Regions from separate parts of the Pseudocitrobacter faecalis genome, predicted to be linked through region 2. Evidence: predicted binding sites of a transcription regulator. Region 2 holds the regulator's gene; each other region holds the start of a gene.
The links. Region 2 encodes Fur, which represses iron uptake genes when iron is present. Its sites were predicted from a motif close to ATAATAATGAGAACNACTATCAA; they were not measured.
Positions count from the first base shown of each region.

Region 1: a site for Fur is predicted at 2,534-2,556, ahead of efeU (iron uptake transporter permease EfeU). Genes of this name have one in related genera too.
Region 3: a site for Fur is predicted at 1,890-1,912, ahead of zupT (zinc transporter ZupT). Genes of this name have one in related genera too.

Region 1 covers NZ_CBDDNJ010000002.1:2,456,290-2,460,554, reverse strand. Annotated here, with positions in the region: gene putA (trifunctional transcriptional regulator/proline dehydrogenase/L-glutamate gamma-semialdehyde dehydrogenase) at 1-373, opposite strand, end outside; gene putP (sodium/proline symporter PutP) at 852-2,360, shown strand; gene efeU (iron uptake transporter permease EfeU) at 2,607-3,440, shown strand; gene efeO (iron uptake system protein EfeO) at 3,476-4,265, shown strand, end outside.
Region 2 covers NZ_CBDDNJ010000002.1:2,988,286-2,992,550, forward strand. Annotated here, with positions in the region: gene ybfF (esterase) at 1-197, shown strand, start outside; gene ybfE (LexA regulated protein) at 327-620, shown strand; gene fldA (flavodoxin FldA) at 771-1,301, shown strand; gene fur (ferric iron uptake transcriptional regulator) at 1,583-2,035, shown strand; gene tcuR (tricarballylate utilization LysR family transcriptional regulator TcuR) at 2,163-3,089, shown strand; gene tcuA (FAD-dependent tricarballylate dehydrogenase TcuA) at 3,187-4,265, shown strand, end outside.
Region 3 covers NZ_CBDDNJ010000002.1:230,020-234,284, reverse strand. Annotated here, with positions in the region: gene ACOXYR_RS01775 (glutathionylspermidine synthase family protein) at 1-899, shown strand, start outside; gene ygiD (4,5-DOPA-extradiol-dioxygenase) at 936-1,724, opposite strand; gene zupT (zinc transporter ZupT) at 1,919-2,692, shown strand; gene ACOXYR_RS01760 (fimbrial protein) at 3,028-3,594, shown strand; gene ACOXYR_RS01755 (fimbria/pilus outer membrane usher protein) at 3,650-4,265, shown strand, end outside.

The DNA of each region.
Region 1 (4,265 bases), 530 kb from region 2:
GAGCCTGAGTGGCGATGTTCTCCGGTAAGCGCGCCTGCTCCAGCAGCATGGGCACCGCGTCGGTTTCGCTACGGCGGTAGGCGGCAGTAATGGCAGCACGGCTCACGGACTGCGGCAGGATCTGTTCGGCGAATTCGAGGAACGGCTGATGTGGCTCATCCTGGGCGGTGATGATTTCATCGCTTTCATTGGCGGCCCCGGCAAGCAGTGCCGGCAATTCCGGCAAGACTTCATCGTTTTCCAGTTTTTCCAGGTAATTAAAGATTGCCTGCTTAATTAACCAGTGTGGGGTGCGATCAATTCGTGTGGCCGCACTTTTAATTCGCTCGCGCGTGGCTTCATCCAGCTTAACACCCATGGTGGTGGTGCCCATGCCATCTACTCCTGTTGTTTTGTCGTCATATTTTCGGCGTAGCAAGAATATCCACTATGTTGCAACTTTGTGCAACCGTGTTAAATGTGACATCAATTACAACCTGAGAAATGAATTTATTGTTAAAAGAAAAACTGATGGTATGGAATGTAACCGATGTATCTGAAAGCTTGATTTTGAGGGCTGGTTAACAGTTCTAAAGGGTGCAACCCTAAAAAGCGTGAGGGAGTGCAACCTATAGGAAAATGGTATTACGACAGGGATGCATTCGATGTGAATGCAGTGTTAAATCATTTGTGAAAAATCTTCGCTTCCGTCAGGATACGGTCGCCTGAATAACAGAACAGGCCTTTACCTCGTTCCGGTAAGGGAATAACAACAAGTCGGGAAGTTGACGACGAATATACTCAAAACCATTCGAACTGCTTCAACGTAGAAGCCGCTTGACGGATGAAGAGTATAAATCTGGAGAGTTTTAATGAATATAAGCACACCGATGCTGGTGACTTTTTTTGTCTACATCTTTGGCATGATATTAATTGGGTTTTTCGCCTGGCGATCGACGAAAAACTTCGATGATTACATCCTTGGGGGACGGAGTCTTGGGCCATTCGTGACCGCGCTTTCTGCGGGTGCGTCGGATATGAGCGGCTGGCTGCTGATGGGCCTGCCTGGCGCAATCTTTCTCGCCGGTATCTCGGAAAGCTGGATTGCTATCGGCCTGACCGTGGGCGCATGGATCAACTGGAAGCTGGTGGCGGGGCGTTTACGTGTACACACGGAAGCCAACAATAATGCGCTGACGCTGCCGGATTACTTTACCGGGCGTTTTGACGATAAGAGCCGCGTGCTGCGTATTATCTCTGCGCTGGTGATCCTGCTGTTCTTCACCATTTATTGTGCGTCTGGCATTGTGGCCGGGGCGCGTCTGTTCGAAAGCACCTTCGGCATGAGTTATGAAACGGCGCTGTGGGCCGGTGCTGCCGCCACCATTATTTACACCTTTATCGGTGGTTTCCTCGCGGTGAGCTGGACAGATACCGTGCAGGCCAGCCTGATGATTTTCGCGCTGATCCTGACGCCGGTAATGGTTATTCTCGCCGTAGGTGGCCTGGATGATTCGATGGCGGTTATTAAGCAAAAGAGCATTGAGAATATCGATATGCTCAAAGGGCTGAACTTCGTCGCCATTATCTCCCTGATGGGCTGGGGTCTCGGTTACTTCGGGCAGCCGCACATTCTGGCGCGTTTCATGGCGGCAGATTCCCACCACAGCATCGTGCATGCGCGTCGTATCAGTATGACCTGGATGATCCTGTGCCTGGCGGGTGCGGTCGCGGTCGGTTTCTTCGGCATTGCTTACTTCCAGAATAACCCGGCAGTCGCGGGCCCGGTAAGCCAGAACGCCGAACGCGTGTTTATTGAACTGGCGCAAATCCTGTTCAACCCGTGGATTGCCGGCATTCTGCTTTCTGCGATCCTGGCGGCGGTGATGTCTACCCTGAGCTGCCAGCTGCTGGTGTGCTCCAGCGCGATTACTGAAGATCTGTACAAAGCGTTTCTGCGTAAAAACGCCAGCCAGAAAGAGCTGGTGTGGGTCGGGCGTGTCATGGTGCTGGTGGTCGCACTGGTGGCGATTGCACTGGCGGCAAACCCGGAAAACCGCGTGCTTGGTCTGGTAAGTTACGCGTGGGCAGGCTTTGGTGCGGCATTCGGGCCGGTCGTGCTGTTCTCGGTAATGTGGTCACGCATGACACGTAACGGCGCGCTGGCAGGGATGATTATTGGTGCGGTGACCGTGATCGTCTGGAAACATTTCGAGCTGCTCGGCCTGTACGAAATCATTCCGGGCTTTATCTTCGGTAGCCTGGGCATTGTTATCTTCAGCCTGCTGGATAAAGCACCGTCTGCGGAAATGCGTAAACGCTTCGAAGAAGCAGACGCACATTACCATTCTGCACCGCCGTCACGTTTACAGGCGGAGTAAAAATCTTGCCGGATGCGCGGCGTTTATCCGGCCTACAGGGGAATGTGTAGGCCGGATAAGGCGTTAGCCGCATCCGGCATTTTATCCTGCGAATTTTCCCGCCTTTCCCGCTTCCAGCTTTTACATTTGCTTATCATTTCCAACATATTTCACTTGTATTTCGTCTTTGCGTAATGATAATCGCTATCACTAACATTTACTTTTCTTTGCATCTTTTGACTGCGATTCACATTTAAGGACGTTCGCATGTTTGTGCCTTTTCTGATTATGCTGCGCGAAGGGTTAGAAGCCGCGCTGATTGTTAGCCTTATCGCCAGCTATTTGAAACGCACACAGCGTGGCGGTCTGATAGGCGTGATGTGGATTGGCGTTTTTCTGGCCGCGGCGCTCTGTCTTGGGCTGGGCCTCTTTATCAATGAAACCACCGGCGAATTTCCGCAAAAAGAGCAGGAGCTGTTTGAAGGTATCGTGGCGGTCATCGCGGTGATCATCCTGACCTGGATGGTGTTCTGGATGCGCAAAGTCTCCCGCAACGTAAAACAGCAACTGGAGCAGGCGGTGGATAACGCGCTGGCGCGCGGCAATCACCACGGCTGGGCGCTGGTGATGATGGTTTTTTTCGCCGTGGCGCGTGAGGGGCTGGAGTCGGTTTTCTTCCTGTTGGCGGCATTCCAGCAGGATCTCGGTATCTGGCCACCGCTTGGGGCAGTCCTTGGGCTGGCGACCGCCGTTGTGCTGGGTTTCCTGCTCTACTGGGGCGGCATTCGTCTGAATCTCGGCGCGTTCTTCAAATGGACTAGCTTGTTTATTCTGCTGGTCGCTGCGGGGCTTGCCGCCGGGGCGATTCGCGCGTTCCACGAAGCCGGGCTGTGGAACCACTTCCAGGATGTCGCGTTTGATTTCAGCGGCACGCTGACCACCCACTCGCTGTTTGGTACGTTAATGGAAGGCATTTTTGGCTATCAGGAAGCGCCAAGCGTCAGCGAAGTGACCGTCTGGTTACTCTATTTACTGCCTGCCCTGGCGCTTTTTTTCTGGCCGGCGCGAGCGCCAAACGCGGCATCACGTATCGCCCCCTGAGGCGAATAGCTTTTACTCATTGAAAGGGATGGATCATGACCACTATTTTTCGCCGTAGCGTGCTCGCTGCACTGTGCTCCTTCGCGTTTTCTGCGCAGGCTGCCGATATTCCGAAGGTCAATGTCACGGTAAACGATAAGCAGTGTGAGCCGATGACGCTCACCGTTAATGCGGGCAAAACACAGTTTATCATTCAGAACCACAGCCAGAAGGCGCTGGAGTGGGAGATCCTCAAGGGTGTAATGGTGGTGGAAGAGCGTGAAAATATCGCGCCAGGCTTTACGCAGAAGATGACCGCCAATCTGCAACCGGGTGAATATGAGATGACTTGTGGTCTGCTGACCAATCCGAAAGGCAAGCTGATTGTAAAAGGTGAAGCCACAAAGGATGCGGCGAAAGCGGATGCGGTTTTGAGCCTGGGCGAGGCGATCACCGCGTATAAAACCTACGTCACTACACAAACGGCAGATCTGGTCAAAGCCACCAAAGCCTTTACTGATGCGGTGAAAGCGGGGGATATCGAAAAAGCGAAATCCCTGTACGCACCTACGCGTCAGTATTACGAACGTATTGAACCGATTGCTGAGCTGTTCTCTGACCTCGACGGCAGCATTGATGCCCGTGAAGATGATTATGAGCAGAAAGCCGCTGACCCGAAATTCACCGGTTTCCACCGTCTGGAGAAGGCGCTGTTTGGCGACAACAGCACCAAAGGTATGGAGAAATATGCCGATCAGCTTTACAGCGATGTGGTTGAGTTGCAAAAACGCATTGCAGAATTAGCCTTCCCGCCGTCAAAAGTGGTGGGCGGGGCCGCCGGGTTGA
Region 2 (4,265 bases):
CGATTCCGGCGTGGGATCAGCCGGCACTGTTTATTCCCGGGGGGAATTCGCCTTACGTTACCGAAGCTTACCGTGACGACCTGCTCTCGCAATTTCCGCAGGCGCGTGCACATGTTATCGCTGGTGCCGGTCACTGGGTGCATGCTGAAAAACCGGACGCGGTACTGCGCGCCATCCGCCGTTATTTAGCAGACTGATTAAAAACTCAACGACCGCGCGCCATTATGGCCGTGGTCGTTGGCGTGTCGGTTGCACTGATGTATGATTGCGCGCTGTCTGCACCGGGCGTTTCCCGGTAGCTTGTTTCCCCGAAGTCACTCTGAATCATGGCAAAAGAACAAACGGACCGCACGACAATTGATTTGTTCGCAAATGAGCGTCGGCCGGGAAGACCCAAAACCAATCCGCTTTCGCGTGACGAACAGCTGCGCATCAATAAGCGTAATCAATTAAAACGCGATAAAGTTCGCGGTCTGAAGCGCGTCGAACTGAAACTCAATAACGACGCGGTAGATGCCCTGAACGAACTGGCAACCGCGCGCGATATGAGTCGCAGCGAGCTTATCGAAGAGATTCTGATGAGCCAGTTAGCCGTGCTCCGCGCGCAGGAAAAGCTCTGAAAATTACGTAAAATCCCGCTTTCATGTAGCAGAGTGTGCAGTCCGGTACGATTGCTGATTCCGCACCCTTCTCTGTTCTGCTATGATTGCCCTTATCTGTGGGCAATACGCCACCACCATATCATTAAGTTTCAAGAGGTTATTTAACTCATGGCAATCGTTGGCATTTTCTTTGGTAGCGACACCGGCAATACCGAAAATATTGCAAAAATGATTCAGAAACAGCTTGGTAAAGACGTTGCCGACGTGCATGACATTGCCAAGAGCAGCAAAGAAGACCTGGCTGCATTCGACATTCTGCTGTTAGGTATTCCGACCTGGTATTACGGTGAAGCCCAGTGCGACTGGGACGATTTCTTCCCGACTCTGGAAGAAATTGATTTCAATGACAAACTTGTTGCACTGTTCGGCTGCGGCGACCAGGAAGACTACGCGGAATACTTCTGTGATGCGCTGGGTACTATCCGCGACATCATTGAACCGCGCGGTGCGACCATCGTCGGCCACTGGCCAACGGCCGGTTACCACTTCGAAGCCTCTAAAGGCCTGGCCGATGACAATCACTTCGTGGGTCTGGCTATCGATGAAGACCGTCAGCCGGAACTGACCGCTGAACGTGTAGAAAAATGGGTTAAACAGATTTCTGAAGAGCTGCATCTGGAAGAGATTAAAAACGCCTGATGTTTAATGCGGCGTGATTGTTAAATCGCGCCGCATTAATAGGTAGAAGCAATCAAAATAATAGCTACAATTTTTTAACTTTTGAGCGTAAATCTGTACAATATCTTCTGAATTTAGCGAGTTTGCAGGTCAAGCCTCGTTTTCGATATCTTTATTCGCCCAGGTCTTGCTGTTTTCATTTAGAAGGCGTCATTCTATAATGAGACGCATTACACTCGGTGCACTCTCTGTGTTACTTCCGCGTTTGGAAGTCAATCGTTTAGCAACAGGACAGATTCCGCATGACTGACAACAATACCGCATTAAAGAAGGCTGGCCTGAAAGTCACACTTCCCCGGTTAAAAATCCTGGAAGTGCTTCAGGAACCAGACAATCACCATGTCAGTGCGGAAGACTTATACAAACGCCTGATCGACATGGGTGAAGAGATTGGTCTGGCGACCGTCTATCGCGTTCTCAATCAGTTTGATGACGCTGGCATCGTTACACGCCATAATTTTGAAGGTGGCAAGTCCGTTTTCGAACTGACTCAGCAACACCATCACGATCACCTCATTTGCCTCGACTGCGGCAAAGTTATCGAATTCAGCGATGATTCCATCGAAGCCCGCCAGCGTGAAATCGCTGCGAAACACGGGATCCGCTTAACCAACCACAGCCTGTACCTGTATGGTCACTGCGCTGAAGGTGACTGCCGCGAAGATGAACACGCGCACGATGGCGTAGAGAAGTAATTATCTTCAGGATTCTGTAAAGCCAACCTTCGGGTTGGCTTTTTTATTGGTGTGTACTTCCTTTTTCTCACTTCCCTCTCCGCTAATGTTGCTTTAATGTAAAATCCCCCACCTTTTGGAGAGTGAGATGGAGCTTCGCCAGTTACGCTATTTTGTCCGCATTGTCGAAACCGGCAGCATGGGTAGTGCGGCCCTCGATCTGAATATTGGCGTTTCGGCACTTAGCCAGCAGATGACCCGACTGGAAAACGATCTCGCCATTCGTCTGTTGCAGCGGACGTCACGCGGTGTGACGCCGACCCATGCGGGTTTAGCTTTTTTCTCACAGGCACAACTGGCTATCCGCCATGCCGATGATGCGATTCTCGCCGCCAGAGAAGCACGCCTTTCCGGACACGTCAGCGTAGGCATGGCACCCAGTACCGCCTCTATTCTCGGTATCCCCTTCATGAAAGCCATGCGTGAAAGCTACCCCGACGTGCGTCTGCATGTTGTCGAAAGCCTTTCCGGCAATCTGGAGCGAATGATAAATACCCGTCAGATTGATTTAGCCATTGTCTTTCAAAAGGAAAAAATCGTTCGCTGGAGCGCCAGGCCTATCCTGGAAGAGCGACTGTTTCTCATTGCCCACCATACCCTGCTTGATAACATTGCCGATGACACGCTATCACCGATACAGCTGTCTGGTATCCCCCTCATTATGCCGAGCCTGGGCCACGGACTGCGTGGGAGATTAGAAACAATGGCCAGGGAACACGCCATACATCTTGATATCGTCTCAGAGATTGATGGTCTTGCCTTGTTAATGCAGGCCGTGCGAAACGGTCTGGGGGCCACGCTTCAGCCTGGCGCTGCCGTTTCGCATCTTGATAATGAAGTCTTGAGAGTGATCCCGATCCACAATCCTATACTTAGCCGCCCCAACTTTCTGGTCAGTTTATCGGATAATGAATTGACCCCCGCAGGCCTTGCCACCCGCGTCGTACTCACCAAAGTCATGCGTGAACTCGTTCAGGAAGGAGAGTGGCCGGGCGCAACGCTTTACCTTAACTAAACCCCTGTTTAGCAACCCAGCATAGCGCTCTTGCAAATTAGCCATGTACATTTCAATTACAAATTTAACAAAAAGTTAAAGTGTAATGAGGTTGAAGATGGTTGATGTTCTGGTGATCGGCGGCGGAAATGCCGCCTTATGCGCCGCCCTGACGGCTCGCGAAGCGGGTGCTTCGGTGCTCATGCTGGAAGCGGCACCCCGCCAGTGGCGCGGAGGAAATTCGCAACACACGCGTAATTTACGCTGCATGCATGACGCGCCACAGGACGTTCTGGTAGAGAGCTATCCCGAAGAGGAATTCTGGCAAGATCTGCTTCGCGTCACGGAAGGTAACACCAACGAAGCGTTGGCCCGACTGGTGATCCGTACGTCATCCGAATGCCGCGACTGGATGCGTCGGCATGGCGTTAACTTTCAGCCGCCCCTTTCCGGCGCGTTGCACGTCGCCCGCACGAATGCCTTTTTCATGGGCGGAGGCAAAGCCCTCGTCAACGCCTACTATCGCAGCGCCGAAAATCTGGGCGTGGAAATACGTTATGACACGCCTGTGCAGGCTCTGGAGCTTCAGGACGGAGAATTCGTTGCCGCACTGGCAGGAGACGAGCGAATTGAAGCCAGATCTTGCGTGCTTGCCGCTGGAGGTTTTGAATCCAATCGCGAATGGCTGCGCGAAGCATGGGGGGAAAACGCGCGAGGAGAATGGCCTGCCGACAACTTTCTGATCCGCGGGACACGGTTTAACCAGGGTGTACTGCTCAAATTTATGATGGATAGCGGCGCGGATATCATCGGCGATCCCTCCCAATCCCACTGCGTAGCGATTGATGCCCGTGCGCCACTTTACGACGGCGGCATTTGTACGCGTGTTGATTGTGTATCGTTGGGCATCGTCGTCAGCCGCGACGCGCAACGTTTCTATGACGAGGGTGAAGATTTCTGGCCGAAACGTTATGCCATTTGGGGGCGTCTGGTCGCTCAACAGCCTGGGCAGATTGGTTATTCCATTATCGACAGTAAAGCGATCGGCCATTTTATGCCCCCTGTTTTTCCCGGAGCTCAGGCGAACACGTTAGAAGAACTCGCCCGTCAACTGGGCCTTGACGCGACCCGTTTTGCCAGGACAGTGACCCAATACAACCAGGCATGCCAGCAAGGACAATTTGATCACACCACGCT
Region 3 (4,265 bases), 2.8 Mb from region 2:
AGTCCTGGCTGACGCATCAACCTTCGCTCTATTCACGCATGGATCTGGCGTGGGACGGCGTGGGCGAGCCGAAGCTGCTTGAGAACAACGCCGATACCCCAACTTCACTGTACGAAGCCGCGTTCTTCCAGTGGATCTGGCTGGAAGATCAGCTCAATTCCGGTAACCTGCCGGAAGGCAGCGATCAGTTCAACAGCCTGCAAGAAAAGATCATCGCGCGCTTCACCGAACTGCGTGAGCAGCACGGTTTTCAGCTACTTCACCTGACCTGCTGTCGCGATACCGTGGAAGATCGCGGAACTGTGCAATATCTGCAGGACTGCGCGGCAGAAGCGGAAATGGCCACCGAATTCCTTTATATCGACGATATTGGCCTGGGTGAAAAAGGTCAGTTTACCGATCTTCAGGATCAGGTTATCGGCAATCTCTTCAAGCTCTATCCGTGGGAGTACATGCTGCGCGAGATGTTTTCAACCAAGCTGGAAGACGCGGGTGTACGCTGGCTAGAACCGGCATGGAAGAGCATAATTTCCAACAAAGCGCTGCTGCCGCTGCTGTGGGAAATGTTCCCGGATCACCCGAATTTGCTGCCCGCTTATTTTGCCGAAGACGATCATCCGCAAATGGACAAATATGTGGTGAAACCGATCTTCTCACGCGAAGGCGCTAACATCTCGATCATTGAGAACGGCAAAACGCTGGAAGAAGTTGACGGCCCTTATGGCGAAGAAGGCATGATCGTGCAGCAGTTCCATCCGCTGCCGAAATTTGGCGACAGCTATACGCTGATTGGCAGCTGGCTTATCAACGATCAACCCGCGGGGATCGGCATTCGCGAAGACCGGGCGCTGATCACCCAGGATCTTTCCCGCTTCTATCCGCATATTTTTGTCGAGTAAGACTCCTGAAGCCCGGCGACGCCGGGCTTTTTTCTGCTATCCGATCTGCACCGACAGCATACTTAAGCTTCCCATTTCCAGCCCGTCCACCGGGATCGAAATCGGCTCTTCGCCATCCCATGCGCCCAAAACATACAGCAGAGGCAGGAAATGATCCGGCGTCGGATTCGATAACGCGCCCCCTTCGTGCTCCAGATAATTCACCAGCGGATGCGCAGCCACTGGCCCTTTCCAGCTCAGATTCGCTTTCACATACTCATTAAAGGATGATGCCCACGGATATGGCGTGCCATCACCATGCCATTTGGCGGTTCGCAGGTTATGCACCACGTTGCCGCTGGCCACCAGCATAATCCCCTCATCGCGCAGACTGGCAAGCTTACGCCCCATCTCCATATGCCACGCCGCCGGTTTAGTGCTGTCGATACTCAACTGTACCATCGGAATGTCTGCATTCGGGTACATTTTGATCAGCACGCCCCACGAGCCATGGTCAAAGCCCCACGCTTCGTTATCCAGCGTGACAGGTACCGGCGACAGTAACTCGACCAGCCTCTGCGCCAGCGCCGGAGACCCCGGTGCCGGATAATGAATGTCATACAGCGCCTGCGGGAAGCCGCCAAAATCATGGATCGTTTTCGGTGTTTCCATAGCCGTCACGCCGGTGCCACGGGTGAACCAGTGAGCTGAAATCACCACAATCGCTTGTGGACGGGGCAATGTCTCGCCCAGATGCTGCCAGGTACGGGTATAGATGTTGTCCTCCAGCACGTTCATTGGGCTGCCGTGACCTAAAAACAACGCTGGCATTCGGGTACGAGACATGATGTTATCCTTTGTAGAGGTATTTTCTGATAGCAACACCTTAACCTGGAATTCTGGAGGAGGAACTCAGATAACCATGATGAAGATCTTCAGAAATTTTGAATGTAAGGTGACGTAAAGAAGCAATGCGCCTCTCGTAATGGATGACAATCTCTAATAATATAAATGATAATCATTATCATAAGGAGTGAGCGATGTCAGTCCCTCTTATTCTGACGTTGTTAGCAGGTGCCGCCACGTTTATTGGCGCAGTTCTGGGTGTTATTGGTCAAAAACCCTCTAACCGCGTTCTGGCCTTTTCCCTTGGCTTCGCGGCAGGCATTATGCTGCTGATTTCACTGATGGAGATGCTTCCTGCCGCACTGGATGCCGAAGGAATGTCCCCTGTTCTGGGCTACGGCATGTTTGTCGTCGGGCTACTTGGCTATTTTGCGCTCGACCGCATGTTGCCGCACGCACATCCGCAGGATCTGGTTCCCGCTGATGTTAAGCCTCTTCCACCCAATCTTCGACGTACCGCAATCCTGCTGACGCTTGGGATTAGCCTGCACAATTTTCCTGAAGGCATCGCGACGTTTGTCACGGCAAGCAGCAACCTGGAGCTGGGGTTCGGCATCGCCTTCGCCGTGGCATTACACAATATTCCTGAAGGGTTAGCGGTTTCCGGGCCGATCTACGCAGCTACAGGCTCAAAACGCAAGGCCGTATTCTGGGCTGGCATCTCCGGCATGGCGGAAATTCTTGGCGGCGTACTGGCATGGTTGATCCTGGGTAGCCTGGTGTCGCCGGTGGTGATGGCAGCGATTATGGCGGCAGTGGCTGGTATTATGGTCGCCCTCTCCGTCGATGAACTGATGCCGCTGGCAAAAGAGATAGACCCCAATAATAACCCCAGCTATGGCGTGCTGTGCGGCATGTCGGTGATGGGGCTCAGTTTGGTTCTGTTACAATCGATTGGGTTAGGTTAAATGGTTTACGCCGTATGGCTGGCAGCAGTACGGCGTATAGCTCATCCGATAGCATTACAATTTGAGACTAAATATATTCCTAAAAAAAACATATAGATCATTGATTATTATGATATCTAACCCTATTGTTCACCCGGCTTAATATTGCATAAAAATCAAAACACAATCACCGCATCAATAATTAAATTAAACAATATTATTCTGAGCAAATTATTTAACTTCAACTGCCGATTGATTGTAATTTAACTAAAACCACCATTACTTCCCTTCAGATATAATCCGACTTTATATTATTCAAAAATAACGTTTGCATTTAATTTCAAAGGATATATCACATGAATTCAGGAAAGAAAACGCTGCTGGCGTTAGCCATTTCTGTACTCGCCTCAGGGTATGCCCTGGCAGATGATATTGATGGCGGTGGCGGCAAAATCACCTTTACCGGGCTGGTCATCAGCGCGCCGTGCTCTATTAAAGCTGACGATATCGATAAAAAAGTCGATCTCGGTGAAGTGACGGATACCTTCATTAACGCCAATACCCACTCTGAAGCCAAAGATTCAAGCATTACGCTGGAGAACTGCGCACTGCCCAGCTCTGATGATGGTAAGGGCCAACCCCTTTCTAAAGTGAAAGTGACCTTCACCAGCAGTAACGTTGTCGCCAGCAATCCGGGTCTGCTCAGTAACACCTTTGCTGGCGGCGCAAGCAATGTCGGCGTTCGCTTAATGGATTCCACTGGTGCGAATATTACTCTGGGTACCGCAAAAGAACTCGCGCTGAACCCAGACTCTGCGACCCAAATCCTGCCGTTTCAGGCCTGGATGGAAAAAATTGGCGCGAATACTGTCACCGCTGGCGGCGTAACCGCCACCGCAAACTACACGTTAATCTATAACTAAGAACATCGGTGGCCATGATGGCCACCCGTTCTTCCTTCTTTGCATATGCCCGGGTATGGATACCATGGATAATTGCAAGCTTCTCGCCGCTGGCTGTGGGTTATTACTGACACTCCCCGTCCATGCTGTGGAATTTAATTTAAACGTGCTGGATAAATCCATGCGCGATGGCGTTGATTTTTCTCAATTCAAAGATAAATCTGCCATCGCTGCGGGAGATTATTTTGTTTCCGTCACGGTGAATAAAAACCTTATTTCTTCTGGCCGTCAGCTTAGCTGGAAAAAACAGAAAGAAACCGTAGCGGTTTGCATTCCTGTCGATCTCGCTGACCAGTTAGGGTTAAAAGAAGATATCCGTAATACGTTTGCGATTAAGGACAATTGCCTCGATTTCACTACACAACCCGATATCACATTCAAACTGGACAGAGCGACCCAGAATCTGGACATCGTGATTCCTCAGGCTATGCTCGCGTGGCGCTCCGATACGTGGATGCCGCCTGCAACGTGGGATAACGGAGTCGCAGGCCTGCTGCTGGACTACAACTTATTTGCCAGCACCTATCGCCCAAATCACGGTGAGCACAGTGAAAATTATAATAGCTATGGCACCGCCGGGGCGAATCTCGGCGCATGGCGCTTACGTAGCGACTATCAAATCAGCCAAACGC